3 regions of the Pseudomonas sp. NPDC087358 genome follow, and region 3 is predicted to be linked to each of the others. Evidence: riboswitches for the same ligand, from Rfam matches in the RefSeq annotation. Region 3 holds a riboswitch; each other region holds the start of a gene.
What was found. Region 3 has a riboswitch for cobalamin ahead of cobW (cobalamin biosynthesis protein CobW). Riboswitches for the same ligand answer to the same signal wherever they lie in the genome.
Positions count from the first base shown of each region.

Region 1: linked by a shared signal. The riboswitch ahead of ACI2KS_RS09805 (ABC transporter substrate-binding protein) and the one ahead of cobW (cobalamin biosynthesis protein CobW) in region 3 are both predicted to bind cobalamin.
Region 2: linked by a shared signal. The riboswitch ahead of cobO (cob(I)yrinic acid a,c-diamide adenosyltransferase) and the one ahead of cobW (cobalamin biosynthesis protein CobW) in region 3 are both predicted to bind cobalamin.

Region 1 covers NZ_JBJDOA010000004.1:14,903-24,683, reverse strand. Annotated here, with positions in the region: gene ACI2KS_RS09820 (aldo/keto reductase) at 1-410, shown strand, start outside; gene ACI2KS_RS09815 (NCS1 family nucleobase:cation symporter-1) at 642-2,150, shown strand; gene ACI2KS_RS09810 (aspartate/glutamate racemase family protein) at 2,173-2,895, shown strand; cobalamin riboswitch at 3,002-3,200, shown strand; gene ACI2KS_RS09805 (ABC transporter substrate-binding protein) at 3,340-4,371, shown strand; gene ACI2KS_RS09800 (FecCD family ABC transporter permease) at 4,374-5,393, shown strand; gene ACI2KS_RS09795 (ABC transporter ATP-binding protein) at 5,390-6,178, shown strand; partial or broken gene ACI2KS_RS09790 (cache domain-containing protein) at 6,384-7,472, shown strand; gene ACI2KS_RS09785 (methyl-accepting chemotaxis protein) at 7,563-8,330, shown strand; gene ACI2KS_RS09780 (gamma-glutamyltransferase family protein) at 8,485-9,781, opposite strand, start outside.
Region 2 covers NZ_JBJDOA010000019.1:47,219-56,999, reverse strand. Annotated here, with positions in the region: gene ACI2KS_RS28105 (DUF2066 domain-containing protein) at 1-7, shown strand, start outside; gene ACI2KS_RS28100 (AI-2E family transporter) at 63-1,136, shown strand; gene hda (DnaA regulatory inactivator Hda) at 1,458-2,162, shown strand; gene ACI2KS_RS28090 (NAD-dependent deacylase) at 2,173-2,952, shown strand; gene ACI2KS_RS28085 (C40 family peptidase) at 3,028-3,717, shown strand; gene ACI2KS_RS28080 (C40 family peptidase) at 3,806-4,342, shown strand; gene ACI2KS_RS28075 (PQQ-dependent sugar dehydrogenase) at 4,378-5,736, opposite strand; cobalamin riboswitch at 5,874-6,117, shown strand; gene cobO (cob(I)yrinic acid a,c-diamide adenosyltransferase) at 6,228-6,839, shown strand; gene ACI2KS_RS28065 (cobyrinate a,c-diamide synthase) at 6,836-8,137, shown strand; gene bluB (5,6-dimethylbenzimidazole synthase) at 8,134-8,784, shown strand; gene cbiB (adenosylcobinamide-phosphate synthase CbiB) at 8,781-9,689, shown strand; gene cobD (threonine-phosphate decarboxylase CobD) at 9,682-9,781, shown strand, end outside.
Region 3 covers NZ_JBJDOA010000003.1:606,073-615,853, forward strand. Annotated here, with positions in the region: gene ACI2KS_RS09550 (acyltransferase family protein) at 1-319, shown strand, start outside; gene nfuA (Fe-S biogenesis protein NfuA) at 417-1,010, shown strand; gene cobM (precorrin-4 C(11)-methyltransferase) at 1,265-2,011, opposite strand; gene ACI2KS_RS09565 (cobalamin biosynthesis protein) at 2,129-2,548, opposite strand; gene ACI2KS_RS09570 (CbtA family protein) at 2,545-3,267, opposite strand; gene ACI2KS_RS09575 (CbtB-domain containing protein) at 3,279-3,464, opposite strand; cobalamin riboswitch at 3,562-3,782, opposite strand; cobalamin riboswitch at 3,976-4,195, shown strand; gene cobW (cobalamin biosynthesis protein CobW) at 4,332-5,402, shown strand; gene cobN (cobaltochelatase subunit CobN) at 5,405-9,184, shown strand; gene ACI2KS_RS09590 (ATP-binding protein) at 9,322-9,781, shown strand, end outside.

The DNA of each region.
Region 1 (9,781 bases), on a different contig from region 3:
TCCTGCTGGCCGGGCGCTACTCGCTGCTCGATCACGATCAACCGCTACAGCGCCTGTTCGCCAAGGCCCGCGAGCACCAGGCCGAATTCGTCATCGGCGGCCCCTACAGCTCAGGTGTACTGGTCGGTGGCGAGCATTTCGAGTATCAACAGGCACCCCAGGCGATGCTCGACAAGGTGGCGCACATCCAGGAAATCGCCCGCCAGTATCAAGTCAATATCAAAGCGGCGGCTTTGCAGTTCGTGCTCGCCAACGATCTGGTGGCCGCGGTGATCCCGGGAGCCAGTCGTCCCGAGCGCATTGCAGAAGACGTCGCGGCGTTCCACGCCAAAGTCCCGGACGGCTTCTGGCAGGCCATGCGTGACCAGGGTTTCATTGCCACCCAGGCACCTGTACCGGTCAAGGATTGACCGACGCCGGAACGCGCCGGTAAAAATCAGTCAACGCTGCACAAATTGCCGGCGGTGGAGTCTTCAAGGCCGCCACCGCTGGCATCCCGTCCGGGTACAGATCCAACCCTTGTGCCCCGCCTGAATCCAGCCCGTCTGTAACGTCCTCGTTGACTCATCTGTCATTTGAGTTAGTCTTGCCTGCGCACTGTATACAAAAACAAATACAAATAGCGCCGGAGATTGTTGAACATGCCAGTAGACAACACCCTGGATCCAGACCTTGCCGTCCGTGCCTCGACTGCCGACTATCCGCCCCTGAGCCCCCGTCTTCATAACCATGACCTGGCGCCCAGACGCGCTCAGGGAAGAACCTGGGGTGGATACAGCATCTTTGCTCTGTGGACCAATGATGTACACAATCTTGCGAACTACTCGTTTGCCATCGGCCTCTATGCACTGGGCCTTGGCGGTTGGCAGATCATGCTGTCATTGGCCATCGGTGCGGTGCTGGTTTATCTGTGCATGAACCTGACAGGCGACATGGGGCAGAAGACCGGCGTGCCATTCCCGGTGATCAGCCGGGTCAGTTTCGGCATTTTCGGCGCGCAGATCCCGGCCCTGATCCGGGCGGTGATCGCCATCGCCTGGTTTGGCATTCAGACCTACCTGGCCTCGGTGGTGTTGCGGGTGTTGCTGACCGCGCTGGACCCTGCGCTGGCAGACTACGACCATGATTCCTGGCTCGGTCTTTCCAGCCTGGGCTGGCTGTGTTTCGTCAGCATCTGGCTGGTGCAGTTCGTGATTCTCGCCTACGGCATGGAGATGGTGCGCCGCTACGAAGCATTCGCCGGTCCCGTGATTCTGCTGACGGTGGCCAGCCTTGCGCTGTGGATGTACAGCCAGGCCAACGGGCACATCGCCTGGACGATCAAGGAGCCGCTGCACGGTGCGCAGATGTGGCGCAGTATCTTCGCCGGCAGCGCGCTGTGGCTGGCGATCTACGGCACGCTGATTCTCAATTTCTGCGATTTTTCCCGCTCAGCGCCCTGCAAGAAGACCATTCGCAGAGGCAATTTCTGGGGCCTGCCGATCAACGTGCTGCTGTTCGCCTTCATCACCGTGATCATTTGCGGCGCGCAGTTTTCCATCAACGGTCAGATCATCCAGAGCCCGACCGACATCATCAAGACCATCCCCAGCACGTTCTTTCTGGTGCTCGGCTGCCTGGCGTTTCTGATCGTCACGGTGGCTGTGAACATCATGGCCAACTTCGTCGCACCGGCGTTTGTCCTCAGCAGCCTGGCACCGCGGCACCTGACGTTCCGCCGTGCCGGCATGCTCAGCGCCATCGTCGCAGTGCTGATCCTGCCCTGGAACCTGTACAACAGCCCGGTGGTGATCGTGTATTTCCTCTCCGGTCTGGGCGCCCTGCTCGGCCCACTGTATGGTGTGATCACCGCCGATTACTGGCTGCTGCGCAAGGGCCGGGTCGACGTGCCGCAGCTGTATACCGAGAATCCTGCCGGGCCCTATCACTACTGGCGTGGGGTCAATCCGCGTGCGGTCTGGGCGTTCGTTCCGGCGGCGCTGATTTCGATCATCACCGCTTTGGTTCCGGCGTTCGATTCGGTGTCGTCGTTCTCCTGGCTGATGGGCGCGGCCATTGGCGCGGCGCTTTATCTGTTGCTGGCCGATCGCCGTACAACCTTCAGGGACGTCAGCGGTGAAAGCATCGCCGTGCAGGACGTCCAGCATTGATCCCAAGCAAGAGACCTCACCCATGCGAATTCTGATCGTAAACGTCAACACCACCGAGTCGATGACTCAGACCATCGCCGAGCAGGCGCGTAGCGTCGCCTCGCCCGGCACCGAGATCATCGGCCTGACCCCGCGTTTCGGCGCCGAATCGGTGGAAGGCAATTTCGAGAGTTATCTGGCGGCCATCGCGGTGATGGACCGCGTGCTGTCCTACGACCAGCCCTATGACGCAGTGATCCAGGCCGGGTATGGCGAGCACGGCCGCGAAGGCTTGCAGGAGTTGCTTGAGGTGCCGGTGGTGGACATCACCGAGGCGGCGGCCAGCCTTGCGATGTTGCTGGGGCACAAATATTCGGTGGTCACGACCCTGGACCGCGCCGTGCCGTTGATCGAGGACCGGCTCAAGCTGGCCGGCGTGTTCGAGCGCTGCGCGTCGGTGCGGGCCAGCGGCATGAGCGTGCTGGAACTCGAAGAGCAGCCCGAACGTGCATTGGCAGCCATCGCAGAGCAGGCGGTCGAGGCGGTCAGCAAAGACAAGGCCGAGGTGATCTGCCTGGGTTGTGGCGGCATGGCCGGGCTTGATCAGATGATCCGCGATCGCGCCGGCGTGCCGGTGGTCGATGGGGTCACCGCAGCGGTTGCGCTGGCCGAGTCGCTGGTGCGTCTGGGTCTGAAAACCTCCAAGGTGCGCACCTACGCCAGCCCACGGCCGAAGAAGGTGATCGGCTGGCCGTTTCGGCCATGAGCATCGGCGCCTGTCGTTGATTCGGGCTGCAGGCCGGGCAGAATCGCTGCGCAGTGTCACCGGGCCGCTGATTCGCCCCCGGCTGTCGCCTGTGACAGGCGAATCGTTTACCATCCCCGCCGCCGGTTTCCACTGGGAATTAATAGGGAATCCGCGAGCCCTGATCTCTGGGGCTCAAACGGAACTGTCCCCGCAACTGTAGGCGCTGAGCCCTGCTTCATGATTGCCACTGGGTTGCCCCGGGAAGGCCGAAGCACGGCGATGACGCGCCAGTCAGGAGACCTGCCGGCGAGCGTCAATCATTCACCGGCGGGGTGTCCGGGAAGGACACCCCTGCGCGCCTTGCTGGCGTGATCTGCACTTGCCCCTTTACCGGCGGCGAGTCGGGATGTGCTTTCCAGTGCCTGTTTCGTCGGCAATCAGGTTCACTGGAGATCGCCCTTCATGTCGTCGTACCGCCTTGCCTCCTCGCTTGTGGGCCTGACGCTGTCCATCGCCACGCTCATACCCCAGGCCGCGCTCGCCGCGTCGACCCGCTATCCGCTGACCCTCGACAACTGTGGCGTCGGGCTGACCTTCGCCCAGGTCCCGCACCACGCCGTCACCATCGGCCAGGCAGCCACTGAAATGCTCTACGCCCTGGGCTTGAGCCCTTCGGTGACAGGCACTTCACTGTGGTTCAACGAGGTCCTGGGGCAATACAAGGAGGCCAACGAGCAGATCGAACGCCTGGCCGACAATGCACCCAGCTTCGAGTCGGTCATCGGCAAACGCCCGGACTTGGTGCCGGTGCAGTTCGAGTGGATGGTCGGTCCGCAGGGCGCGGTTGGCACTCGCCAGCAATTCCAGGAACTGAACATCCCCACCTACATCCTGCCTTCGGACTGCGAAGGCAAGAATAATCTGGTCGGCGCCGATGGCACTCGTCTCCAGGCCTTCAGGATCGACACGCTGTACAAGAGCATTGCGCAACTGGCCGAGATCTTCGACGTCCAGGACCGTGGTCAGGCACTGGTTGCCGGTTATCAGGCGCGTCTTGCCAATGCAATGGAGCAGTCCGCAGCGCACCACGGCGAGCAGGTCTCGGCGGTGTTCTGGTTCTCCAGCCCCGACATCAACGTCGACCCTTACGTCGCCGGGCGCAAAGGCATTCCCGACTTCATGCTCAAGACCCTGGGCATGCGCAACATCATCGATTCGGACGAGGAATGGCCGACCGTCGGCTGGGAAACCATCGCCAAGGCCAACCCGACGATTCTGGTGATCGCCCGTATGGACCGGCGGCGCTTCCCCGCCGACGATCATGAGAAAAAACTCGCCTTCCTCAAATCAGACCCGGTGACGCGCAACATGGACGCGGTGAAAAACAACCGCATCGTCATCATGGACGCCAGTGCCATGGAATCCAGCGTGCGGCTGTTCGACGGCATCGAGCAACTGGCCAAAGCCACCCAAAGCGCTGCCGTGAGCCCATGAACATGCTAATTCGAGTGCTGGCTCACGGCACGTGGGTCAGCGTGCTATTGCTGCTGGCGGTGCTGGCCGGCGTCGCCATCGGCGAGACCTCAATCGGCTTGCCGGTGATCTTTCAAGTGCTGGCGAACAAGCTGTGGGCCGCCGGTTACCCGCTCGATGCCATTGATGAGGGCATCGTCTGGAACTACCGACTGACCCGAGCCATCGTCGCCGCCGCCTGTGGCGCGGGGCTGGCGATTTGCGGCGTGGTCCTGCAATCGCTGCTGCGCAACCCGCTGGCCGACCCCTACCTGCTGGGCATCTCCGCCGGGGCCTCGACCGGGGCGGTGCTGGTGGCCATCGTCGGGTTCGGTGCCGGGGCCATTTCGCTGTCCACCGGGGCCTTTGCCGGCGCTGTCGCAGCGTTTGCCCTGGTCGCCCTGCTCGCTCGCGCCTCGCGGGGGCAGACGCCTGCCGGGCAGATCATCCTGGCCGGTATCGCCGGCTCGCAGCTGTTCAATGCGCTGACTTCGTTTCTGATCACCCGCTCGGCCAATGCCGAGCAGGCGCGCGGCATCATGTTCTGGTTACTGGGCAACCTCAGTGGCGTGCGCTGGGCCTCGGTCGGGCTGGCAGTGCCGGTGGTGCTGATCGGTCTGTTGGTCTGTCTGTGGCACAGACGCTCGCTGGATGCCTTCACCTTCGGCGTGGACTCAGCAGCGTCGCTGGGCATTCCGGTGCGTCGGGTACAGACCCTGCTCATCGCCACCGCCGCGCTGGTCACCGCAGTGATGGTGTCGATTGTCGGCTCCATCGGTTTCGTCGGCCTGGTCATCCCCCATGCCGTGCGCATGCTCGCCGGCGTACGTCACGCCCGACTGCTGCCGCTGAGCGCCTTGAGCGGTGCGTTGTTTCTGATTGGCGCCGACGTGCTTTCGCGCACCTTGATCAAGGGCCAGGTGCTGCCCATCGGCGTGATCACCGCGCTGGTCGGTGCACCGGTGTTCGCCTTGATCCTGGCGCACGGAAACCGCAGCCGATGAACGTCATGACAGAGGCAGTCAGCAACGTGCTCAGTGGCATCAACCTGGGCTTGACCCTCAAGGGCGTGCCGTTGCTCAGCGAGGTCACCCTGGCCATTCGCGCTGGCGAGAACCTGGGCATCGTCGGCCCCAACGGTTCGGGCAAATCGACGCTGATCAAACTGCTGGCAGGCATCCAGCGCCCTACCCGCGGCGAGGTGTTCCTGCACGGTCAGCGCCTGTCGGGGATGCGCCGTCGCGACATCGCCCAACAGCTGGCGGTGGTTGAACAGCACGCCGACACCAGCGACTCCATCAGCGTGCTGCAAGCGGTGGAACTGGGGCGTACCCCCTGGCTCTCGGCACTCTCGCCATGGAGTGATGAGCACGCACGCATCGTTTGCCAGGCGATCACCGACGTCAATCTGCAACCACTGCGCCAGCGTCCCTGGCACAGCCTGTCTGGCGGTGAACGGCAGCGTGCGCACATTGCCCGGGCGCTGGCGCAACGTGCGCCGATAGTGCTGCTCGACGAGCCGACCAATCACCTGGATATCCAGCAGCAGCTGTCGATTCTGAAGCTGCTGCAGCAGTTGCCGGTGACCAGCGTCATCGCCCTTCATGACCTCAATCAGGCGTTGGCCTGCGACCGTCTGGCGGTCATGGACAAAGGACGCCTGGTGGCCCTGGGCTCGCCCTTCGAGGTGCTCACCCCAGCATGTCTGCGCGACACTTTCGGCGTGTCCGGTCATTGGCTGACCGATCCGTTTGACGGTTCCAGCATCCTGCGCCTGCGCGCCATCTGACTCGTCAATAGCCGCAGAGTGGGTGTCTGGGCGGGCGGAATCAACAGCGTGCGGCCAGGGCCATCATCAGTTCTAAAGAATCCGCCCGGCAGGCCGACACCGGTATACCATCAGACGGTTTCGCACCCCCATCGCACTGTCCTGATCGACCCGCTGCCTGCGTAGCGGTTGTTTACGCGTGATTAAAGAACAATCAGGAGCGCCGATGAACATCAAACAGAAACTGACCTGGGCCTTTGCGGTAATCGCCTGCCTGCCGATCATCCTGGTCGCGACAATGGTCATCATTAACCTGCGCAGCGACGCGCAAAGCGGCTTCGTCGACAGCAGCGGCCGGGAAATCCGCCAGGTGGCCAATGCCATGCAGTTGTTCTTCGAGGGCATCAGCCAGAACGTCGATTACCTGGCCGCACACCCGTTGATCACCGGCACTGGCGAAGGCGTCAAAAGCTACATGACCGCCCAGGCACCGGACATCCCGCTGTCCGATGTCGACAAGCAACTGTTCGGCTTTTTCGCCGGTATTGCCCAGAGCCATCCGGCCTATTCCTATGTCTCCTACGGGCTTGCCAACGGCACCTACGCGTACTGGCCGGGCGACCCGAAAATGGCCAGCTACGATCCACGCCAGCGTCCCTGGTACAAGAGCGCCCTGGCCAACCCCGGCAAGACCACGCGCACCGAGGCCTATTACTGGGCCGGTGACGATGCGGTGCTGGTCAGCACCGTACGCGCAGTCAACAACGCCCTGGGCAGCTCGGGTGGTGTGGTCAATATCGATGTATCGCTTAAACAGCTGACCACCATCGTCAAGCAGATCAAGCTGGGCGAAAGCGGTTACCTGATGCTGATCGAAAACAACGGCACGGTGCTGGTCGATCCCAAGCAGCCGGAACACAATTTCAAGAAGCTGGGTGACTTGGGTGACGGCTTCAGCCAGTTGGCCAAGGCAGGGCCTGGGCTGATCAGGGTCCAGATCAATGGCGAACATTTCATGGCCAACGTGTTCCCCTCCGATCAATTGGGCTGGAGCTTCATCGGCTTGATCAAGCAGGACGAAGTCATGGCCTCGGCTACCCGCCTGGCCTGGCTGATCGGCGTGATTGCAGCAGTGCTGGCGGTGGTGTTTGCCATCCTCGGCGCAAGCTTTGCGACCCTGATCGTGCGCCCGATTCGTGGCGTGGCCAGCGGCTTGGAGGGCATCGCCCAGGGCGAAGGTGACCTGACCAAGAGCCTGTTGGTACGCGGCAAGGACGAAACCGCGCAGCTGGCCAACTGGTTCAACCAGTTTCTGGCGGCGATCCGTGGGCTGATCCAGCATATCGGCCTGGCGGCGACCAAGATTCTCGACAGCTCCACCAGCTCGACCCGGGTATCCAATGACATGGCCGAAGCCGCCGGCCGTCAACGGGAAGCGGTGGACATGGTCTCGACCGCCTTTCACGAAATGGTCGCCACCGCCAACGAGGTCGCCCGCTCCTGCAGCCAGGCCGCCGAATCGGCCGACAGCGGTCAGCGCCAGGCGCGCGAAGGACAGCGGCAGATCGACGATGCCGTGAGCAGTGTCGATCGACTGAGCGCGGAGATTTCCCGGTCGGCAAACGACATGACACAGCTTGAAAAAGACAGCACGGATATCCAGTCAATCCTGGACACCATCCGTTCAATCGCCGAACAGACCAACCTGCTGGCACTCAACGCCGCCATCGAGGCCGCGCGTGCGGGTGAGCAGGGTCGCGGCTTTGCCGTGGTCGCCGATGAAGTGCGGGCGCTGGCCAAACGCACCGCTGATTCGACGGCGCAGATCGACTCGTTGCTGGGCAACCTGGCCAAACGCACCGCCTCGGTGGCGCAACAGATGCACACCAGCCTGGATGTGTCGCAGCAGTCGGTCGCCAAGATCGGCCAGGCGCGCAGCAGCTTCGGGCAGATCCGTGAGTCGGTTGACGTGATCCGCGACATGAACACGCAGATTGCCACGGCCGCCGAACAGCAACACCAGGTCGCCGAAGACATCAACCGTCACATCAACCAGATCCATGGCGATGCGCAGCTGGTGGCCGAACTGGCAGATTCGGCGCGGGGCGATTCGAGGAACCTGGCAGCACTGTCCAATGAACTGGACGGTCTGGTGCGTCGTTTCCGGACCTGACCCATACTGCCTGACAGGCCCGTGCCCGGCGGTTTCCAGCGGCACGGCTTGCCGGCGGTGGCGATCTGTGGAACGTCACCGCCGGCAAGCCGGACTGCTACAGAAGTCGGCATCGGTCAGCCGGTCGTGGACAGATTCAGAGCGCAGACAAACATCACCACGCCGCAATCGTCGAATCCGCCCTGGGTTCTGTCCCGCCGCACAACACGCCACTGAGCGGATCGCGCGAGATGATCTGCCCTCGACCGTAGTCGGTGGAGTCGTAGGCGATGCTGATGTCATGACCGCGTCGGGCCAACCCTGCGGCCAGATCCCTCGAAGCGCCCTGTTCGATGCCGACTTTCATCCCGCCCAGCCACTGCCAGCGTGGTGCGTCCAGCGCGGCTTGTGGGTTGAGGCCGAAATCGACCAGGTTCATGACCATCTGCACATGCCCCTGGGGTTGCATGTAGCCGCCCATGACGCCAAACGGCCCTACCGCCTGCCCGTCCTTGCTGAGAAAGCCCGGGATGATGGTGTGGAAGGTTTTCTTGCCGGGGGCCAGGCAGTTGGCGTGGGCAGCATCGAGGCTGAATTCCTGCCCGCGATTCTGCAAGGCCAGGCCGCTGTCGGGCAGCACCACCCCGGAACCGAAGCCGTGGTAGTTGCTCTGGATGAACGACACCATGTTGCCCTCGGCGTCGGCAGTGGCCAGGTACACCGTGCCGCTGGCGTGAGGATCGCCGGGCTTGGGGTCGGCGGCGAGCTCACCGATCATTGCCCGGCGCTGATCGCGGTAACGATCACTGAGCAGGTCGGCCACGGCCACGCGCATGTGCAATGGGTCGGTGATGTGGTGCAAGCCGTCGTTGTAGGCCAGCTTCATGGCCTCCAGCTGGCGGTGCCAGGTCAGCTGACTGTCGCGATGATCGAAATCGAAGCCTTCAAGGATTCTCAGGGTCATCAAAGCAACCAGCCCCTGGCCGCTCGGCGGTATTTCCCAGACGTCGTAACCCCGGTAATTGATGCTGATCGGATCGACCCACTGTGCACGGAAACCTGCCAGGTCTTCGGCGCGCAGATAGCCGCCCGTGGCCCGTGAATGCGCGTCGAGCCGCTGCGCCAATGCGCCGCGATACAGGCTTTCGCACTCGGTCGCCGCCAGCTCCTCCAGGGTCCGCGCCTGAGCCGGGTTGCGAAACAATTCCCCGGCCTTGGGCGCCCGCCCGTCAATCAGGAACGTATCAAACCAGTTGTCCATTACCGCTTCACGCTGGGCACTGAACTCGTTGAGCGCGATCTGCCACTGGTGGGCGACCACCGGCGACAGCGGGAAGCCATCGCGCGCCAGACTGATTGCCGGCTGCAGCAGCTCGGCGAACGGCAACTTGCCGAAACGCCGGGACAGCTCGGCCCATGCCGAAGGACAGCCGGGCACCGTGACCGGGGTCCAGCCATACATCGGCATCTGC
Region 2 (9,781 bases), on a different contig from region 3:
TTGGTGAAAGCGTTCATAACGACGCTGCATGACGCAAACAATTCTGGTTTCAAGGGGCTGTAATGACTGATACGCGTCGTTGGTTCTGGCTCGGCGGGGTTGTCCTGCTGTGCCTGTTTGTCTGGTTGCTGCACGCTATCCTGACGCCGTTCCTGGTGGCGCTGCTGTTGGCGTACATGGGTGATCCGCTGGCTGACCGGCTGGAAAAACTCAAGATGTCGCGCACCTGGAGCGTGGTCACGGTCTTCGTGCTGTTCACCCTGATTTTCATGGGGCTGATGCTGGTGCTGGTGCCGATGCTGGCCAAGCAGCTGTACCGTCTGTATGAGCTGGCACCGCAGATACTTGACTGGTTGCAGCATACGGCACTGCCGTGGACTCAGGCCAAGCTCGGTCTGGCGGACGGTTTCTGGAAGTTCGACAAGGTCAAGGCGGCGATTTCCGAGCACATGGGGCAGACGGGTGACATCGTCGGCATCGTCCTGGCGCAAGCCACGACCTCGACCCTGGCGCTGATCGGCTGGCTGACCAATCTGGTGCTGATCCCGGTGGTCTGTTTCTATCTGCTACGGGACTGGGACGTGATGATGGCCAAGGTGCGCAGCCTGTTGCCGCGTCACCGCGAGAAAAAGATCGTCGCCCTGGCCGACGAGTGTCACGAGGTGCTGGGGGCGTTCATTCGCGGCCAGTTGCTGGTGATGGTGGCGCTGGGTGTGATCTATGCCGGCGGGCTGATGCTGGTCGGGCTTGAGCTGGGCTTGTTGATCGGCGTGATCGCAGGTCTGGCGGCGATCGTGCCTTATATGGGCTTTGTGATCGGGATTGGCTCGGCGATTCTGGCGGGCTTCTTCCAGTTCGGCGGCGATCTGTACCCGATGCTGGGCATCATCGCGGTCTTCATGGTGGGCCAGGCGCTCGAGGGCATGGTGCTCACGCCGCTGCTGGTCGGTGACCGTATCGGCCTGCACCCGGTGGCGGTGATCTTCGCCATCCTGGCCGGCGGCGAGCTGTTTGGCTTCACCGGTATCTTGCTGGCGTTGCCGGTGGCTGCGGTGATCATGGTGCTGGTGCGGCATGTGCACGATCTGTACAAGGATTCGGATATCTACGGCGGCATGGAAGATCCGGATCTGTAAGGCGCGATCCCCGCAAAACCCCTTGTGGCCGTCCGACGTGCCGGGGGCCAGGGTGTATCGGGCACTATAAAGGTGGCTGACACACCGCTACTGCCGGCAAGTCGTACTGCTACAGTTAATGAAGGCGCCTGAATCTTTCGTATTCAGGCGCTTTTTTTGTGTCCGGGTTTTGCCCGTATTCCGTGGCCTGGCTGCTATCAGGCGCAAGCCTTTGATTTTGCAGGCGGTCGGGCGCATTGTGCGGTCAGCCCTGCGGGTATAAACTTTGCACACTTTACACAGAGGCCCCTTGGCGGTTCGTCACTGAATCGCTCAGCCAGCATGAAACCAGTTCAGCTGCCCCTGAGTGTGCGTCTGCGTGATGACGCCACCTTCATCAATTACTATCCAGGCGCCAATGCCGCTGCACTCGGCTATGTCGAGCGGCTGTGCGAAGCCGACGCCGGGTGGACCGAAAGCCTGATCTATCTCTGGGGCAAGCACGGGGTAGGGCGCACGCACCTTCTGCAAGCTGCCTGCCTGCGTTTCGAGCAAATGGGCGAGCCTGCGGTTTACCTGCCCATGGCCGAGGTCATCGATGAAGGCGTCGAGCTGTTCGATCACCTGGAGCAGTACGAGCTGGTGTGCCTGGATGACTTGCAGGCCGTAGTCGGCAAGCCGGAATGGGAAGAAGCGCTGTTTCACCTGTTCAACCGCCTGCGCGACAGCGGTCGTCGCTTGCTGATTGCCGCCTCCTGTTCGCCTCGTGAGCTTCCCGTCAAGCTGGCCGACCTCAAGTCGCGGCTGACCATGGCGCTGGTGTTCCAGATGCGCCTGCTGTCCGACGAAGAAAAACTCCGTGCCCTGCAATTGCGCGCTTCGCGTCGCGGCCTGCACCTGACCGACGAAGTCGGCCATTTCATCCTGACTCGAGGCACTCGCAGCATGAGTGCCCTGTTCGATCTGCTCGAACAACTGGATCAGGCCTCGCTACAGGCCCAGCGCAAACTGACCATTCCTTTTCTCAAGGAAACCCTGGGCTGGTGAGCGAGGGCGCATGGTAAACCCATCCGTCGTCGATCCAGCCCTCGTGCTGCAGACCGCCGCAGCCTTGCGCCACGCCAAACGTATCCTGATCATCACCGGTGCCGGGCTCTCGGCTGATTCCGGATTGCCGACCTACCGTGGCGTTGGTGGCCTTTATAACGGTCAGACCGATGACGGGCTGCCGATCGAAATGGCGTTATCCGGCCCGATGCTGCGCCGCGACCCTGCGCTGTGCTGGAAGTATATTGCTCAATTAGGCAGCGCCTGCCTGGGTGGGCAGCCCAATGCGGCGCACTATGCCATCGCTCAATTGCAGCGGCGCAAACCTGAATGTTGGGTGCTTACGCAAAATGTCGATGGCTATCATCGCGCGGCAGGCAGCCCGCCCGAGCGGCTGATCGAGATCCATGGTCGACTGGCACCGCTCTACTGTCAGTCCTGCGGCGCTGAAGACCCGCAGCTGAGCGAGCATTTGCAACGGCCCTTGCCGCCTTTATGCGCCGACTGTCACGGAGTTTTGCGACCGCCGGTGGTGTTGTTCGAGGAGATGCTGCCAGAGCTGGCATTGAATGTGCTTTATGAGGAGATGGCGAAAGGCTTTGATGCTGTTCTCAGTATCGGTACCACCGCCAGCTTTCCTTATATCCACGAGCCGATGCTGCGCACGCGGGTGGCGGGAGGCTTTACTGCCGAGATAAACCCCTCGTCGACCGATCACTCCATTCACATGGATGTATTTCTGAGGTGTAGAGCCTTAGATGTGATGGAAGACCTGTTAAGTCACATTTGATTCGATTGAATTTGCAAATGACGACGATAGAGGGCATAGTCTCGGCTTCTTTACACATCAGCCACGGTCGTGCCCATGCTAAATCGCTTCGCACCCCTCGTGCCTCTAGCACTTGTTTCACTGCTGTTCGGCTGCGCGGCCCAGATGCCAGCGTCGCAACAACAGTCGCAGAATCCCCAGTTCAAGGACTCTGTCACCGCTCAGGCCGCCGCCAAACGTGCCGATTATTCGACTTCGGTTCTGGACGACGAGATCGCCACCGAAGATGAACTGGCCCAGTTTGCCGACAGCAAGCCTTATCAGCTGCCGGTTCTGGCCGACAGCATCCTGGAACGCGGCAAGTCATTGATCGGTACCCGCTACCGTTTCGGCGGCACCTCGACCACTTCCGGTTTCGATTGCAGCGGTTTCATCGGCTATCTGTTTCGTGAAGAAGCCGGCGTGAGCCTGCCTCGTTCTTCGCGCGAGATGATCAACATCGATGCACCGCTGGTCAAGCGTCATGACCTCAAGCCTGGCGACCTGCTGTTTTTCAGCACCGCAGGGCGCGGTCGCGTCAGCCATGCCGGCATCTACCTGGGTGATGATCAGTTCATCCACTCCAGCAGCCGCCGCAGCGGTGGTGTCCGAGTCGACAGCCTCGACGATGCCTACTGGGCTCGCACCTTCATCGAAGCCAAGCGCGCACTGGCCATGGCACCTTCCAAGGTTCCTGAAACAACGACTGCGATGACTTCGACTACAATCAAGCGCCAACACCGTTAATTCCGGCCGTGCAACCGGGGAAACCCGGATTGCACACGGCCCCGGCTCCCGGCAGAGTAAGCCGCATCCCGCAAAGGTTGTTGTGTCTATGTCGTTTACGGTTCGTCTGGCTGTCGCTTCACTGGCTCTATTGCTGGCCGCCTGCTCCAGCAATCCTCGGCCAGCCCCGCCCAAGGTCATTTCCAGACCTGTGGTTTCCGTTCCTTCCCAGTTTTCTTCGCCTCTGGCTGACGATGTGCTGCTGCGCGCCATTGGGCTTGTCGGTACGCCTTATCGCTGGGGCGGCAACACGCCTGATTCGGGTTTCGACTGCAGTGGTCTGATCGGTTATGTCTATCAGGGCGCGGCAGGCATCACCCTGCCACGTTCGACTCGGGACATGATCAATCTGCGTGGGCCGGATATCGATCGCACTCAACTGCAGACCGGCGACCTGGTGTTCTTTGCCACCAGTGGCGGCTCGAATGTCAGCCACGCGGGGATCTACGTCGGAGAAGGGCGTTTCGTGCATGCGCCAGCCACCGGCGGGACGGTCAAGCTCGACAGCCTCGACAAGCCTTATTGGCAGAAAGCCTGGTTGAACGCCAAGCGCGTGATTACGCCGTCGAATCTGGCTCGCCAGTAACTGGCAGCGAAAATGTAATCAGGACCGGTGGTCTATCAGGGCTTGTTGGTCGAAGCCTGGACCGTCCGCGCCGCCGTCCGCGCCGCCGTCACTCGCCAGATTTTGTTGCCGACGTCATCGGCCACCAGCACCCCGCCCTTGTTGTCATTGACCACGCCCACCGGCCGACCTTGCGCCTTGTCATCGGCATTGAGGAACCCGGTCAGCAGGTCCACTGGCGTGCCGCTCGGTTTGCCGTCCTTGAAGGGCACGAACAAGACCTTGTAGCCGCTGTGCGGTTTACGGTTCCACGAGCCATGCTGGCCAACCAACAGCCCTTCATTGAACGGTGCTGGCAGCGACTTGCCGTCTGCAAAGGCCAGGCCCAGCGATGCGGTATGCGGGCCGACAGCGAAATCCGGCGCGATGGCCTTCTGCACCATCTGCGCGTTCTGTGGCGAGACCCTGATGTCCACGTGCTGGCCGTAATAGCTGAACGGCCAGCCATAGAAGGCGCCGTCCTGCACGGAGGTCACGTAGTCGGGCACCAGGTCGCTGCCGATCTCGTCGCGCTCGTTGACCGCCACCCATAGTTTGCCGGTGTGTGGATCCCAGTCCATGCCGTTGGGGTTGCGCAGGCCGGAGGCAAAGATCCGGTGATTGCCGGTGGCAGCGTCCACTTCCCAGATAGCCGCCCGATCCTTCTCCGCCTCCAGGCCGTTTTCAGCGACGTTGCTGTTGGAGCCGACGGTCACATACAGCTTGCTGCCGTCCTTGCTGGCGATGACGTTCTTGGTCCAGTGGTGATTGATGGTGCCGCCGGGCAGGTCGGTGACTTTCAGCGGCTCGCCCTTTATCGACGTTTCGCCCGGCTGGTAGTTGAAACGCAGCAGGCGGTCGGTGTCGGCCACATAGAAATTGTTGCCCACCAGTGTCATGCCGAACGGCGAGTTGAGGTGGTCGATGAAGACGGTGCGGGTTTCGGCGATGCCATCATGGTCCTTGTCGCGCAGCAGGGTAATGCGGTTTGCGCTCGGCACCCCGGCACCGGCGCGGCCCATGACTTTTTTCATGACCCAACCCTTTATGCCTTTGCTGTCGTCCGGTTTTGCCGGCTCGTTGGTTTCGGCCACCAGCACATCGCCATTGGGCAGTACGTAAAGCCAGCGCGGATGATCGAGGTTCTCGGCGAAGGCTGCGACCTGCGTGCCCGGGGCTGCGGTGGGTTTGCCGCCTGCGGGCCAGCCGACGGCCGGGGCGATGTTGACCGTGGGGATCAGCGTCTTGTTGGGTTCAGGCAACTGGGGCGACGGTCCGGTGCCGTCCGAGACCTGCAGCCTGGACGACTCGCCGCATGCTGCGAGGCCCCCAGCGACCAACAGTAAAACCACAATCTGGGGTTTGAGCGTGAACATGGTCGAAACTCCCTTTGCTGGCAGTCATGCAATGGCATGTCTAGCAATAGAGGCCTGGCCTGGCGCAGGGGTTCAACCGGTGATCAATTGCGCCATTGGGCCGAGCTTCGATTGACGCTCCGGGGGCAACCCACTAACCTTCGCGGCTTGTTTCAGGTGCCCGCGACCAAGGTCGATCAACAGGGTGAAACAGGGAAGCCGGTGCGAGCGCTCATGCGCTTAATCCCGGCGCTGCCTCCGCAACGGTAAATGAGTCAAGGCCACGCACACCGCCACTGTGTTCATCGAACATGGGAAGGCGCGCGGCCCGCGCAGAAACGGCAATTGCCTGTCTGTGTTCGCTCATGAGTCCGGAGACCGGCCTGATCCAATCAACAGCATCACGGAGGGCGATGCTCTGCGCAGGCTCGGGCATTCAGGTCCCGGCGCCTGCTGTCAGTCTTTGCCTGCGTCCTCCGTTTGCCACAGCTGCCCTCAAGCGGAGAGCCCGGATGAGCGAATCCCCCGAACGTGACGAACGCCACCTGGCGCGCATGCTGCGCAAAAAGGCGGTAATGGACGAGCGCATTGCCAGCTCGCCGAACGAATGCGGCCTGTTGCTGGTGCTCACCGGCAACGGCAAAGGCAAGAGCAGTTCCGCCTTTGGCATGTTGGCACGGGCCATGGGCCACGGCATGCAGTGCGCCGTGGTGCAGTTCATCAAGGGCCGCAACGCGACCGGCGAAGAACTGTTCTTTCGTCGTTTCCCCGAACAAGTGCGCTACCACGTGATGGGCGAGGGGTTCACCTGGGAGACCCAGGACCGCCAGCGCGATATCGCCGCCGCCGAAGCGGCCTGGGCGGTGACCCAGGGCATGCTCAAGGACCCGACCATCGGGCTGGTGATCCTTGATGAACTGAACATTGCCCTCAAACACGGTTACCTCGATCTTGAGCAGGTGCTCAGCGATCTGCAGGCGCGCCCGCCGATGCAGCACGTGGTAGTGACCGGCCGTGGCGCCAGGCAGGAGCTGATCGACCTGTCCGACACCGTTTCCGAAATTGCCGTGGTCAAGCATGCGTTCCAGGCCGGCATCAAGGCGCAGAAAGGCATCGAATTGTGAGTCAACGTTTACCAAGGCAATGCCCTGCGGTGTTGATCGCCGCCCCGGCGTCCGGTCAAGGCAAGACCACCGTCACTGCGGCGCTCGCGCGGCTGCATCGTAATCAGGGGCGCACCGTGCGCGTGTTCAAGTGTGGGCCGGACTTTCTCGACCCGATGATCCTCGAGCGCGCCAGCGGCAACCCGGTCTATCAACTGGATATGTGGATGGTCGGTGAGCAAGAAAGCCGTCGCCTGCTGTGGGAAGCCGCCGCAGATGCCGATCTGATTCTCATCGAGGGGGTCATGGGGCTGTTTGACGGCACGCCTTCGAGCGCCGATCTGGCGCGGCACTTTGGAGTACCGGTGCTGGCCGTGATCGACGGCACCGCCATGGCGCAGACCTTCGGTGCGTTGGCCTTGGGCTTGGCGCGGTATCAGCCTGACCTGCCATTTGCCGGCGTGTTGGCCAACCGCGTCGGTACCGTGCGGCATGCGCAGTTGCTCGAAGGTAGCCTGACCGAAGGCTTGCGCTGGTATGGCGCGCTGTCGCGGGAAACCGGGATCGAACTGCCAAGCCGGCATCTGGGGCTGGTTCAGGCCAGTGAACTGAACGACCTGGACGTGCGCCTGGATGCCGCCGCTGCGGCACTGGCCAGCACCTGCGACGCCGCGTTACCGCCCGCGGTGACCTTCGCTGCGCCCGATTTCCTGCCCGCCGAGCCGTTGCTTCGCGGCGTGCGCATAGCCGTCGCCCATGACGAGGCCTTTGCCTTTACCTACGGCGCCAGCCTGGATCTGCTGCGTGCCATGGGCGCCGAGTTGGCGTTTTTCTCGCCGATCCGCGACAGCCAACTGCCTGAAGCTGACAGCCTGTACCTGCCCGGCGGCTACCCGGAGCTGCACCACGTAGCGCTGGGGCAAAACCTGGCGATGCTGCAGGCGATTCGTGCTCACCACGCGGCAGGCAAGCCACTGCTGGCTGAGTGTGGTGGCATGCTTTACCTGCTCGATGCCTTGACCGATGTCGACGGGCAACGCGCCGAATTGGTGGGGTTGCTCAGTGGCGAGGCGGTGATGCAAAAGCGACTGGCCGCCCTGGCCCTGCAGGCAGTGGAACTGCCGGAAGGCACCTTGCGCGGGCACACCTACCATCATTCGCTGACCAGCACCGAGTTGACGCCAATTGCCCGTGGCATCAGCCCCAATGGCGGTCGCGGCGCCGAGGCGGTGTATCGCGACGGTCGGATGACCGCGTCCTACGTGCATTTCTATTTCCCGTCCAACCCCCAGGCGATGGCGGCGCTGTTGTTGCCATGACTGACCACGCCTTCAGCGCCGATGAGCGCGCGGCCGTGTACCGGGCCATTGCCGAGCGCCGGGACATGCGTCACTTCAGTGGCGGGGCGGTGGCCCCTAAACTACTGGCGCGCTTGCTGGAAGCCGCGCACCAGGCACCCAGTGTCGGCTTGATGCAGCCATGGCGCTTCATTCGCATAAGCGATCGCCAGTTGCGCACGCAGATTCAGGCGCAGGTCGAAGAAGAACGGGTTCGCACCGCTCAGGCGCTCGGCGAGCGTTCCGATGACTTCATGAAGCTCAAGGTCGAAGGCATCACAGAGTGCGCCGAAGTATTGGTCGCGGCCCTGATGGATGACCGCGAGAAGCATATTTTCGGGCGTCGCACCTTGCCGGAAATGGACATGGCGTCGTTGTCCTGTGCGATCCAGAACCTGTGGCTGGCCGCGCGCGCCGAAGGCCTGGGGATGGGCTGGGTGTCGCTGTTCGACCCGCTTTCACTGGGCCAGTTGCTGGATATGCCAAGCGGTTCAAAACCCTTGGCGATTCTGTGCCTGGGGCCGGTTCAGCAATTCTATCCGGCGCCGATGCTGGTACTCGAAGGCTGGGCGCAGGCGCGTCCGCTGCAAGAGCTGATCTATGAGAACAAATGGGGAGTGAGTCCATGAGCGTGGCGTTGTTGAGCGTCGCCGGCGTTGCGCTGGATGCGCTGCTGGGCGAGCCCGAACGAAACCACCCGCTGGTCGCGTTCGGGCGCTATGCCGAGCGTATCGAGCAGCGTTTCAATGCCGCAGGTCGTGGCTGGCGCAGCCACGGTGTCAGCGCCTGGTTCATCGCAGTGATCCCGCTGACCCTGCTGGCCACGGTCCTCAGCTGGTTGCCCTACATCGGCTGGCTGGTGGAAGTGGCGGCGCTTTACTGCGCGCTGGGTCTGCGCAGTCTGGGCGAACATGTCCAGCCGGTGGCCCAGGCGCTGCGCAGTGACGATCTGCCAGAAGCCCGGCGCCGCGTGGGTTATCTGGTCAGTCGCCAAACCACCGAGCTGGATGCCACCGAAGTGGCGCGCGCCGCTACCGAATCGGTGCTTGAAAACGGCAGCGATGCGGTGTTCGCTGCCATTTTCTGGTTCGCGGTGCTGGGCGCGCCGGGTGTCGTGCTCTATCGTCTGAGCAACACACTGGATGCCATGTGGGGCTATCGCAACGAGCGCTTCGAGCGTTTCGGTTGGGCTGCGGCCAGGATCGACGATCTGCTTAACTACATTCCTGCACGACTGGTGGCGTTGACCTACGCGCTGCTGGGCAAAACCCGACTGGCGCTGCGCTGCTGGCGGACTCAGGCGCCGCAATGGGACAGCCCCAATGCCGGCCCGGTCATGGCATCGGGCGCAGGCGCGCTGGGTGTCGAATTGGGCGGGGCGGCGATTTATCACGGCCAGGTGCATCAACGTGCGCAACTGGGCGAGGGCTTGCCTGCGGACGCCACCTCCATTGATCGCGGCTGGCAACTGGTGCAACGCGGCGTCTGGCTGTGGCTGTTGATCCTCTGCCTGGGAACTGAACTCTATGCTTGAGCACGGCGGCCGGTTACGCGGTGCAATATTGAAGTACGGCATCGACGAGGCGCACTGGCTCGACCTGTCCAGCGGCATTTCGCCGTGGTCGT
Region 3 (9,781 bases):
TATCCATTGGGGCATCCCCAGCGCGGTGATCGTAGTGGCGTGCATTTCGCTGGAGCCCTACATGCGTGGCAGTCGCCTACTGAAAACCATGGGCGATTGTTCGTATTCGGTGTACTTGCTGCATGTTCTGGTGCTGTACTGCGGCTGGCTGGTCACCGAGCGCTATGGGGTCAATCCGTATGCCGCGTTCGCCGTGTGTGTCCCGGTGATCGCGTTGGGCGCCTGGCTCAGTTACGAATGGATCGAGAAGGGCCTGTACCGACGGATGAAAGGCTGGCTGGACAGCAGAAGGGCGGTCCGGGAAGCGGCGCTGCCCTGATCCCTTGATGGGCGCGGCTTTACCTGAGCGAATTACTAGGACTTTGTCAGTTGCCGTGGATTGGCGTAAACTGCGCCCACGTCTGCGAGGAATTTTCATGACCGCTATTACTATTACCGATGCCGCCCACGATTACCTGGCCGATCTGCTGCAAAAGCAGAACACCCCCGGCATCGGCATCCGCGTGTTTATTACCCAGCCTGGCACCCAATACGCTGAAACCTGCATTGCCTACTGCAAGCCGGGCGAAGAGAAACCGGAAGACAAGGCCATTGGCCTGAAAAGCTTCACCGCCTGGATCGACTCCTTCAGCGAGGCGTTTCTGGACGATGCAGTGGTCGACTATGCCACTGACCGCATGGGCGGCCAGCTGACCATCAAGGCGCCAAACGCCAAAGTACCGATGGTCAATGCCGACAGCCCGATCAACGAGCGCATCAACTACTACCTGCAGACCGAGATCAACCCGGGTCTGGCCAGCCATGGCGGTCAGGTCACCCTGATCGACGTGGTCGAGGAAGATCAAGCCAACATCGCCGTGTTGCAGTTCGGTGGCGGCTGTCAGGGCTGCGGCCAGGCTGACGTGACGCTCAAGGAAGGCATCGAGCGCACCTTGCTCGAGCGCATCCCCGAGCTGTCGGGCGTGCGTGACGTCACCGACCACACTCAGAAAGAAAACGCTTACTACTAAGCGACTTTGCCTGACTCGAAAAGCCCCGACTGGTTCGGGGCTTTTTGTTTTGTGTGGGTTTTAAGTCCGGTGCCCACACCTGTTTTTTATTTTTGCTTCTAAATCCGCGGTAGTCCAGACACCACAAATCGCGACTTGGGTGCAGGCCAAACCAGGAGCAAGCAATCTTGGTGACTTTTGTCGCTTTTCAAAAGTCACTCGCCGAAGGCGAAACGCTTCTGCCGCCAGGCAGCGCTAAAACCAGCGCGATTCACTCAAGGCCTGAACACATGCGCATGCCCGGCGCGGTACAGCGATGACTCGCTGAACACATCATTGCCCAGCACCCGGCCGACGATGATCAGCGCAGTGCGGCGAAAGCCTTTGGCTTGCACCTTAAACTCGATGTCAGCGAGCGTGCCGACCACCCAGTCCTGGTCCGGCCAGCTGGCGCGGTGAACCACGGCGATTGGGCAGTCGCTGCCGTAGTGTGGGCTCAGCTCGGCGACGATTTTCCCCAGATGATTGACCCCCAGATGAATCGCCATGGTCGCCTTGTGCCGCGCCAGGTCGCCCAGCGCTTCGCCCTCGGGCATGGCGGTCTTGTCGGCGTAGCGGGTAAGGATGACGCTCTGCGAGATGTCCGGCAGGGTCAGTTCGGTGCCGAGCAGTGCGGCGCAGGCGGCTGCGGCGGTCACCCCGGGGATGATCTCGAACGGGATTTGCAACTGGCGCAGGCAGCGAATCTGCTCGCCGATGGCGCCGTACAGGCTGGGGTCGCCCGAGTGCACGCGGGCGACGTCCTGGCCGTTTGCATGAGCAGATTTCATCAAGTCGATGATCTGCTCCAGATGCAGTTCAGCGCTGTTGGTCACCTGCACGGCGTGATGACCCTGCAGCACGGCCTCGGGCACCAGCGATCCGGCATAGATGATCACCGGGCATGTGCGAATCAGACGCTGGCCCTTGATCGTGATCAGGTCAGGGTCGCCAGGGCCTGCACCGATGAAAAAAACGGTCATGGGGTCTCCAGACGCTATTGAGGTTCAAGCATTGTGTCAGGGTTGAATACGCACCTGAAGCAGTCCGGCTTGCCGGCGCAGGCGTGCGCAAGATCGCCACCGCCGGCAGGCCGACTGCTACAGGGGCTCGTGGCCGGCCAAGGCAAAGGTCACCTGCGAGCTGTTGGTGCGCGGGATCAGCAGCTTGGCAGCACGGTTCGACAAGCGCGAAGCCATCGCCAGCGCCGCGCTTTCCGCGACGCCATAACAGCCGGTGTGTTCGAACGCTATCGCTGAGCGATGGGTCAACTGCGGTTCAAAGCCGGCCAGCTGCTCAGCGCTGAAAAACGTCAGCGGCAACGTCAGTTGCTGCGCCAGTTCCAGCAGCCCAGGCTCCGACGATTTGTTGTCGATGGAGGCCAGGGCGGTGATGTCGGACAGCGACAGTCGATGTTCCAGCAGGCTGACCTCGATCAAGCCCATGAGCACCGACGCCGGGCAGTCGCGTTGGCAGCCCAGGCCGATCACCAGTATCGGCCGGTCGCCGGCCGCAGTCATACGGCGTGGTTCAGACCGGAGTGAGCCGAGGACGCCTCGCTGCGGCGGAACAGCCAGGCGCTGATCAGGCCCATGGCGACCCAGAACACGGCGTTGGTCAGCAGAGAGGCGATCTTGAATTGCGCTTGCAGGGCTTCAGGTGCCAGCGAGGCATGCACTTCAGGCTGCGGCGCACCGACCAGATGAGGCACCACCAGAATCGCCACACCCAGGACTTTGAGCAGCCAGTTGTGGGCAAACACGATCAGGGCAAGCCCCGCGGCGGTGGAGGCTGCGGTGCCGACCCACCAGATCTGCCGTTGAGTCAGGTCCGCGGCAGCGGTTCCCGGCAACTCGGGGGGCAGGCCCAGAGTGGGTGCCAGCACGAACACGGCAAGACCGGCCAGGCCCCACAACGCGCCCTCACGAACGGTGCGCGGGGTGCGCAGGGTGTAGAGCGCCGCCAGCATCAGGGCAAAGCCCACGGCGACCACCAGATTGCCGCCGGTGGTGGACAGCACGCGCTGCCAGCCGTCTTCGGGCTCCCAGGCTTGTTGGTCATGGACATGACCGGCCATGGCCCCTGCATGCTCATGCTCATGTGCCTGGGCGGCGGGGGCTTTCTCGTAGGTTTCGGCCTGCAGGATCAACGGTGCGACCCAGAAACTTTGCAGCAAAGTCAGCAGCAGGGCGGCGAGCAGTCCGGTGAAACCGGCCGTTTGAGCGATACGCTTGAACATGGCGGCAGGTCTCAGTGGCACGGAAAGGCAGAGCTGTGACGGGTGTCGTGCGCGGCATTGTGCACGGCGTCGATGTGCGAGAAACCGGCGAAATACACCAGGCACGCGCCGAGGATCATCGCGCTGATGGCAGCGCTGAGGCGTTGGCTCTGGGTGCTGATGTTGCTGGACGTCTGGCTGGTTGTGCTGATCGACATGGCGCTTCCCTCTGAAATGTCAGCGGACGGGAAGGCGCAGGGAAAACCACTGACCCACGTCAGTAGTCAACTCAACAGCGCCCGCCCACCGCGGGTTTGTTATGTGTCGTTGTCGGGCCGGTCTCCGGGCTTGCGAGGGACACATGCAGCACATGCCTTCAAGAATCGCCTTCCCATATCGCTTTCCGACACAGTGGATCTGACTCTTCACTCGCTTACCGTTGCGGGGGCAGCGCCGGACTTGCACAAGCCTTGAGGCCTGAACGCACCGGTTTCCCGTTTCACCCTGTGAAGGGCACCCGTAACAAGGTGTGTAGGAAAGCATGCAGCAGCACCTCAGTCAACCAACGGGGGCTGGTTGCGCATCCCCTGTAGGAGTGAGCTTGCTGGCGATTGCCATCGACCGTTCCACATCAGGTCGCCTGGCCAGGTTGATCGCGAGCAAGCTCATTCCTAAACGAGGCCTCAGTCCCGAAGATTTTTGCTCGTTGACCTTCCCCGGACCACTGCGTAGCCTTGCGCACTTGAGGTTCGCTGCTCCGGTTCTCACCGGCGCGGCGCTAAGAAGGGAATGTGGTCCATGCCACAGCTGCCCCCGCAACTGTAAACGGTCATGTTCATTGCATAGCCACTGCGCAAGCGGGAAGGCGCGATGAATGCCGGTCGCCTGATGACCTTTCAGCGACTGGCCGCCGTAAGCCAGGAGACCTGCCTCGACCCGGGCCTGCTGTTCGAACAGCGCCCTCAGCAATTCTCATTATTACCGGGCGGGGTGATCCGGTGGCGAAGCGAACCGCATGCCTGTCATTGATCGGCGGCCGCGCGGTTCTCGTCCAGTCTGCCCGCCGCAAAGCTCAAGGGCATCCGATGAAAACACTGGCCAAACTTCCCGTCACCATCGTCACCGGCTTTCTGGGTTCGGGTAAAACTACCCTGTTGCGGCATATGCTCGATAACGCCCAGGGGCGTCGTATCGCGGTGATCGTCAACGAATTCGGCGAGCTGGGCATCGACGGTGAAATCCTCAAGCAATGCACCATCGGCTGCACCGAAGAAGAGGCCAATGGCCGCGTCTACGAGCTGGCCAACGGCTGCCTGTGTTGCACCGTGCAGGAAGAATTCTTCCCGGTGATGCAGGAACTGGTCGCGCGGCGCGGCGATCTGGATCACATCCTCATCGAAACCTCTGGCCTGGCCCTGCCCAAGCCGCTGGTCCAGGCTTTCCAATGGCCGGAAATCCGCAACGCCTGCACAGTCGACGCGGTGATCACCGTGGTCGACAGCCCGGCGGTGCTCGCCGGTACCTTCGCCGCATTCCCGGATCAGGTCGATGCGCAGCGTAAACTCGACCCGAACCTGGATCACGAATCGCCGCTGCACGAACTGTTCGCTGATCAACTGGCCAGCGCCGACCTGGTGATTCTGAACAAGGCCGATATGCTCGACGTCGATGCACTGGCCGCCGTGCGCGCCGAAGTCGCCGAAGAACTGCCGCCGGCGGTGAAAGTCATTGAAGCGAGCAAAGGCCAGCTGCCGATCAGCGTTCTGCTGGGCGTGGGTGCCGAGTCCGAGCTGCACATCGATGGGCGCAAGACTCACCATGATCACCACGAAGGCGATGACCACGACGACCACGATCATGACGCCTTCGATTCCATCTCCATCTCGCTGCCGCAAGCCGACGAAGCGCTGTTGCTCGACGCCCTGACCCAGGCAGTGGTGCAGCACGGCATTTTGCGCGTCAAAGGTTTTGCGGCGATTCCCGGCAAGCCGATGCGCCTGCTGGTGCAAGGCGTCGGTACACGCTTCGACAAGCATTTCGACCGCGCCTGGAAGGCTGACGAACAGCGCCTGACCCAGTTGGTGCTGATCGGTCAGGACCTGGACGCAGCCGTCCTCGAAGCCCAGCTGCGCGCCGCCGTTGAGGTCAAGGGTTAACCATGCACCTGCTGCGCACCCAGCCCGGAGGCTTCGTCCCCGATGACAGCATCGCTGACCTTGGGCAAACGCCTGCCGAGCTGGTGATCCTGTGCAGCGGCGATTCCCACCTGGCGTTGCTGGCTGAGACCGCGCAGCAATTGCCAGACGATTACCCGAGTCTGCGTCTGGCCAACCCCATGCAGGTGCAGAACCACGCTTCGGTGGATCTGTATGTCGACCAGGTGCTGCGCCACGCCAAGGTCATCCTGATTTCGCTGCACGGCGGTATCGGCTACTGGCGCTATGGCGTCGAGCGGCTGGTGGCGCTGGCGGCGGCCTCTAAAAAAAACGGCGGCGTGAAGCTGATTCTGGTGCCGGGCGACGACCGTCCCGATCCGGAACTCAGCGATCTGAGCACCGAGCCTGCCCAGGATCGCGAGCGGCTGTGGCATTACCTGCGCCAGGGTGGCAAGCACAACGCCTTGCAGCTGTTTCACTGCCTGGCCAGTCGCTGGCTGGATCGCGACTACGCCTGGGGCGAGCCGCAGACGCTGCCACGCACCGCTGTATACCATCCGGGCAAGGCCAGCGCCGGCTTGAACGACTGGCAGGCTGATTGGCAAGAAGGCAATCCGGTGGCTGCGGTGCTGTTCTATCGCTCGCACTTGCAGGCGGCCAATACCGGTTTCATCGACGTGTTCTGTCAGCGATTGCTGGCGCAAGGCTTGAACCCTTTGCCGATTGCCGTCGCCAGCCTCAAGGAACCTGCTTGCCTGGCCGCGGTGCAGGACTGGCTGGATGAAACCGAGTGCGAGGTGATCCTCAACACCACAGGCTTCGCCCAGTCGAGCCCGGAGGCGCCGCATCTGCGGCCGTTCCGGCGCAATATTCCGGTGATTCAGGCGATCTGCGCCCAGGACAACGAACCGGCCTGGCAGGCCAGCGAGCAGGGCCTTGGCTCGCGGGATCTGGCGATGCATATTGCGCTACCGGAGCTCGATGGTCGCATCATCAGCCGTGCGGTCAGTTTCAAGGACCTGGCCTGGTACAGCGAGCGCAGTCAGTCCGATGTGGTCTGCTATCGCGCCCACCCCGAGCGCATGGATTTCGTCGCTGAACTGGCCCGGCGCTGGGTCCTGCTGGCGCGCACCGCCAACGCCGACAAACGCGTGGCGCTGATTCTCGCCAACTACCCGACCCGCGATGGGCGGATCGGCAATGGGGTCGGGCTGGACACACCGGCGGCAGCGCTCAATATCCTCAAGGCGATGCAGGGCGAGGGATATCCGGTTCAGGCGCTGCCCGGCACCGGCACCGAGCTGATCCACGCCTTGCTCGGTGGCGTGACCAATGACCCCGACAGTCTCGATCAACGGCCGTGCCACCAGAGCATGGTCATGGACGAATACCTGGCCGCGTTCCAGGCCCTGCCCGAAGCCAATCGCAGCGCGGTGATCGAGCGCTGGGGCGAGCCGCAGCATGATCCGATGTGCCGCAACGGCCGGATGATGGTCGCAGGCTTGCGCCTGGGCATGACCTTTGTCGGCATTCAGCCGGCCCGGGGCTACAACGTCGATCACAGCGCGGTGTACCACGACCCGGATCTGGTGCCGCCGCATGGCTACCTGGCGTTCTATTTCTGGTTGCGCAACCGTTATGGCGCCCATGCTGTGATTCACGTTGGCAAGCACGGCAATCTGGAGTGGCTGCCGGGCAAGGGCGTGGGCCTGTCGCAACAGTGCTGGCCGGATGCGATTCTGGGCCCTATGCCCAACATCTATCCTTTTATCGTCAATGATCCGGGCGAGGGCGCTCAGGCCAAACGGCGCACCCAGGCAGTCATCATCGACCATCTGATGCCGCCGCTGACACGTGCCGAGACCTACGGCCCGCTGCGTAATCTGGAGCTGCTGGCCGATGAGTTCTACGAAGCGCAGCTGCTCGACCCCCGCCGCGCCCGCGAGCTGCAAAACGATATTCTCGATCTGGTCCGCGAGACCCACATCGATCGTGAGCTGGCGCTGGACGAGCATCTGGACAGCGACGCCGATGCGGCGATCTGGTTGCCGCGCCTGGACACGTACCTGTGTGACCTGAAGGAGTCGCAGATTCGCGACGGCTTGCATGTGTTCGGTGAGTCGCCAGGCGGGCGGCTGCGCATCGATACCCTGCTGGCGCTGGTGCGCGTGCCCAGGGGCGATGGTCGCGGGCCGCAGGCCAGTTTGCTGCGGGTCTTGAGCAACGCCCTGGCGCTGGATTTCGATCCCTTGGACTGTGTGCTGGGCGAGCCATGGGGCGGGCCACGCCCTGAGGCGTTGCATGAGGTCAGTGCCGAGCCGTGGCGCACCATCGGCGACACGCGTGAACGTCTGGAGCTGTATGCCGCCCGGTTGGTCGAACAGTGTGTTTCTCATTCAGGCAAGCCAAATTGCTTTAACGACAAGGGGTTGGAAGATGTTGTTAACTCAATTTATGAAGTGGTCGCTCCCCGTCTGGACGCTTGTGGCCCTGCCGAAATGCGCGGCCTGCTGGATGCGCTCGGTGGCCGCTTCGTGCCGGCAGGTCCCAGCGGTGCGCCGAGCCGCGGACGCCTGGACGTATTGCCGACCGGGCGCAATTTCTTTTCGGTGGACGTGCGAAATCTGCCGACCATGACCGCTTGGAGAATTGGCTTTCAATCGGCAAATCTGTTGCTGGAGAGGCACTTACAAGACAATGGTGACTATCTACGTCAACTTGGCTTGTCGGTCTGGGGCACCGCAACCATGCGCACCGGTGGCGATGATATCGCCCAGGCCATGGCCCTGATGGGCGTACGCCCGGTGTGGGCGACGGGCAGTCAGCGGGTCGACGATTTCGAGATCCTGCCGCTGAGCCTGCTGGATCGCCCTCGGGTCGACGTGACCCTGCGGGTCTCCGGCTTTTTTCGTGACGCGTTCGCCAACCTGATTCGCCTGTTCGACGCGGCGGTGCAGGCGGTGGCCGCGCTTGACGAACCCGATGACATGAACCCGCTGGCCGCGCGCGTGCGTCAGGAGCGCGAGCAGTTGCAGCGTGGCGGACTGAGCGCCGAGCAAGCGACGAAGCAGGCCGGCTGGCGTATTTTCGGGGCCAAGCCTGGTGCCTACGGTGCCGGTGTGCAGAACGCCATCGACGGTCGTGTGTGGCAGACCCGCGAAGACCTAGCCCAGGTTTACCTCAATTGGGGCGGGTATGCCTACGGCGCGGCGGATGAAGGCACGCCTGCCCGCCAGGACTTTGCCCGGCGCCTGAGTCAGGTGCAGGCGGTGGTGCAGAATCAGGACAACCGCGAGCACGACCTGCTCGACTCCAACGACTATTACCAGTTCCAGGGCGGGATGCTGGCGGCGGTGGAGAGCCTCAGTGGCGGCAAGGTTGCCAGTTACCATGGCGATCACAGCCAGCCCGACCTGCCAAAAATCCGCAGCCTCAAGGAAGAGCTGAACCGGGTGGTGCGCTCGCGGGCGGCCAACCCGAAATGGATCGAAGGGGTCAAGCGCCACGGTTATAAAGGTGCATTCGAAATGGCCGCGACGGTGGACTTCCTGTTCGCCTTCGATGCCACCACCGAGTTGATCGACGATCACCAGTACGCGTTGCTGGCTGACGCGTATCTGCTCGACCCCTCGACCCGGGAGTTCATCCAGCAGCACAACCCCGATGCCTTGCGCGACATGACCGAGCGCATGCTCGAGGCCCAGCAACGCGGGCTGTGGCAGGAGCCCGGTGGCTACCGCGAGGCGCTGGAAAACCTGTTGCTGGATATAGAAGAATCCTGAGGCTCGCGTCGTCCGTGGTAGAAGCCCGGCTTGCCGGCGGTAGGGACCCGATGATGCCCACCGCCGGCGAGCCGGACGGCTACAGGTGATCGCACGCTACTGGATCTGTGACTGAGCCGAGATTGACGAGAATAGATATGACCGACACTCCACATTTCCCCCTGGCCGCTGTGGTCGGCGCCGACGAGCTAAAGCTGGCCCTGTGTCTGACCGCTATCGACCCGAGAATCGGCGGTGTGCTGATCGAAGGGCCGCGTGGCATGGCCAAGTCCACCCTGGCACGGGGCCTGGCCGATCTGCTGGCCAGTGGGCAGTTCGTCACCCTGCCGCTGGGCGCCACCGAAGAGCGCCTGATCGGCACGCTGGACCTGGACGCGGCGCTGGGCGAGGGGCGTGCAAGCTTCTCGCCCGGCGTGCTGGCCAAGGCCGATGGCGGTGTGCTGTATGTCGACGAGGTCAATCTGCTGCCTGACCACCTGGTGGACTTGCTACTGGACGTTGCAGCCAGCGGGGTCAATCTGGTGGAGCGCGACGGTATTTCCCATCGCCACCCGGCGCGTTTCGTGTTGATCGGCACCATGAACCCGGAAGAAGGCG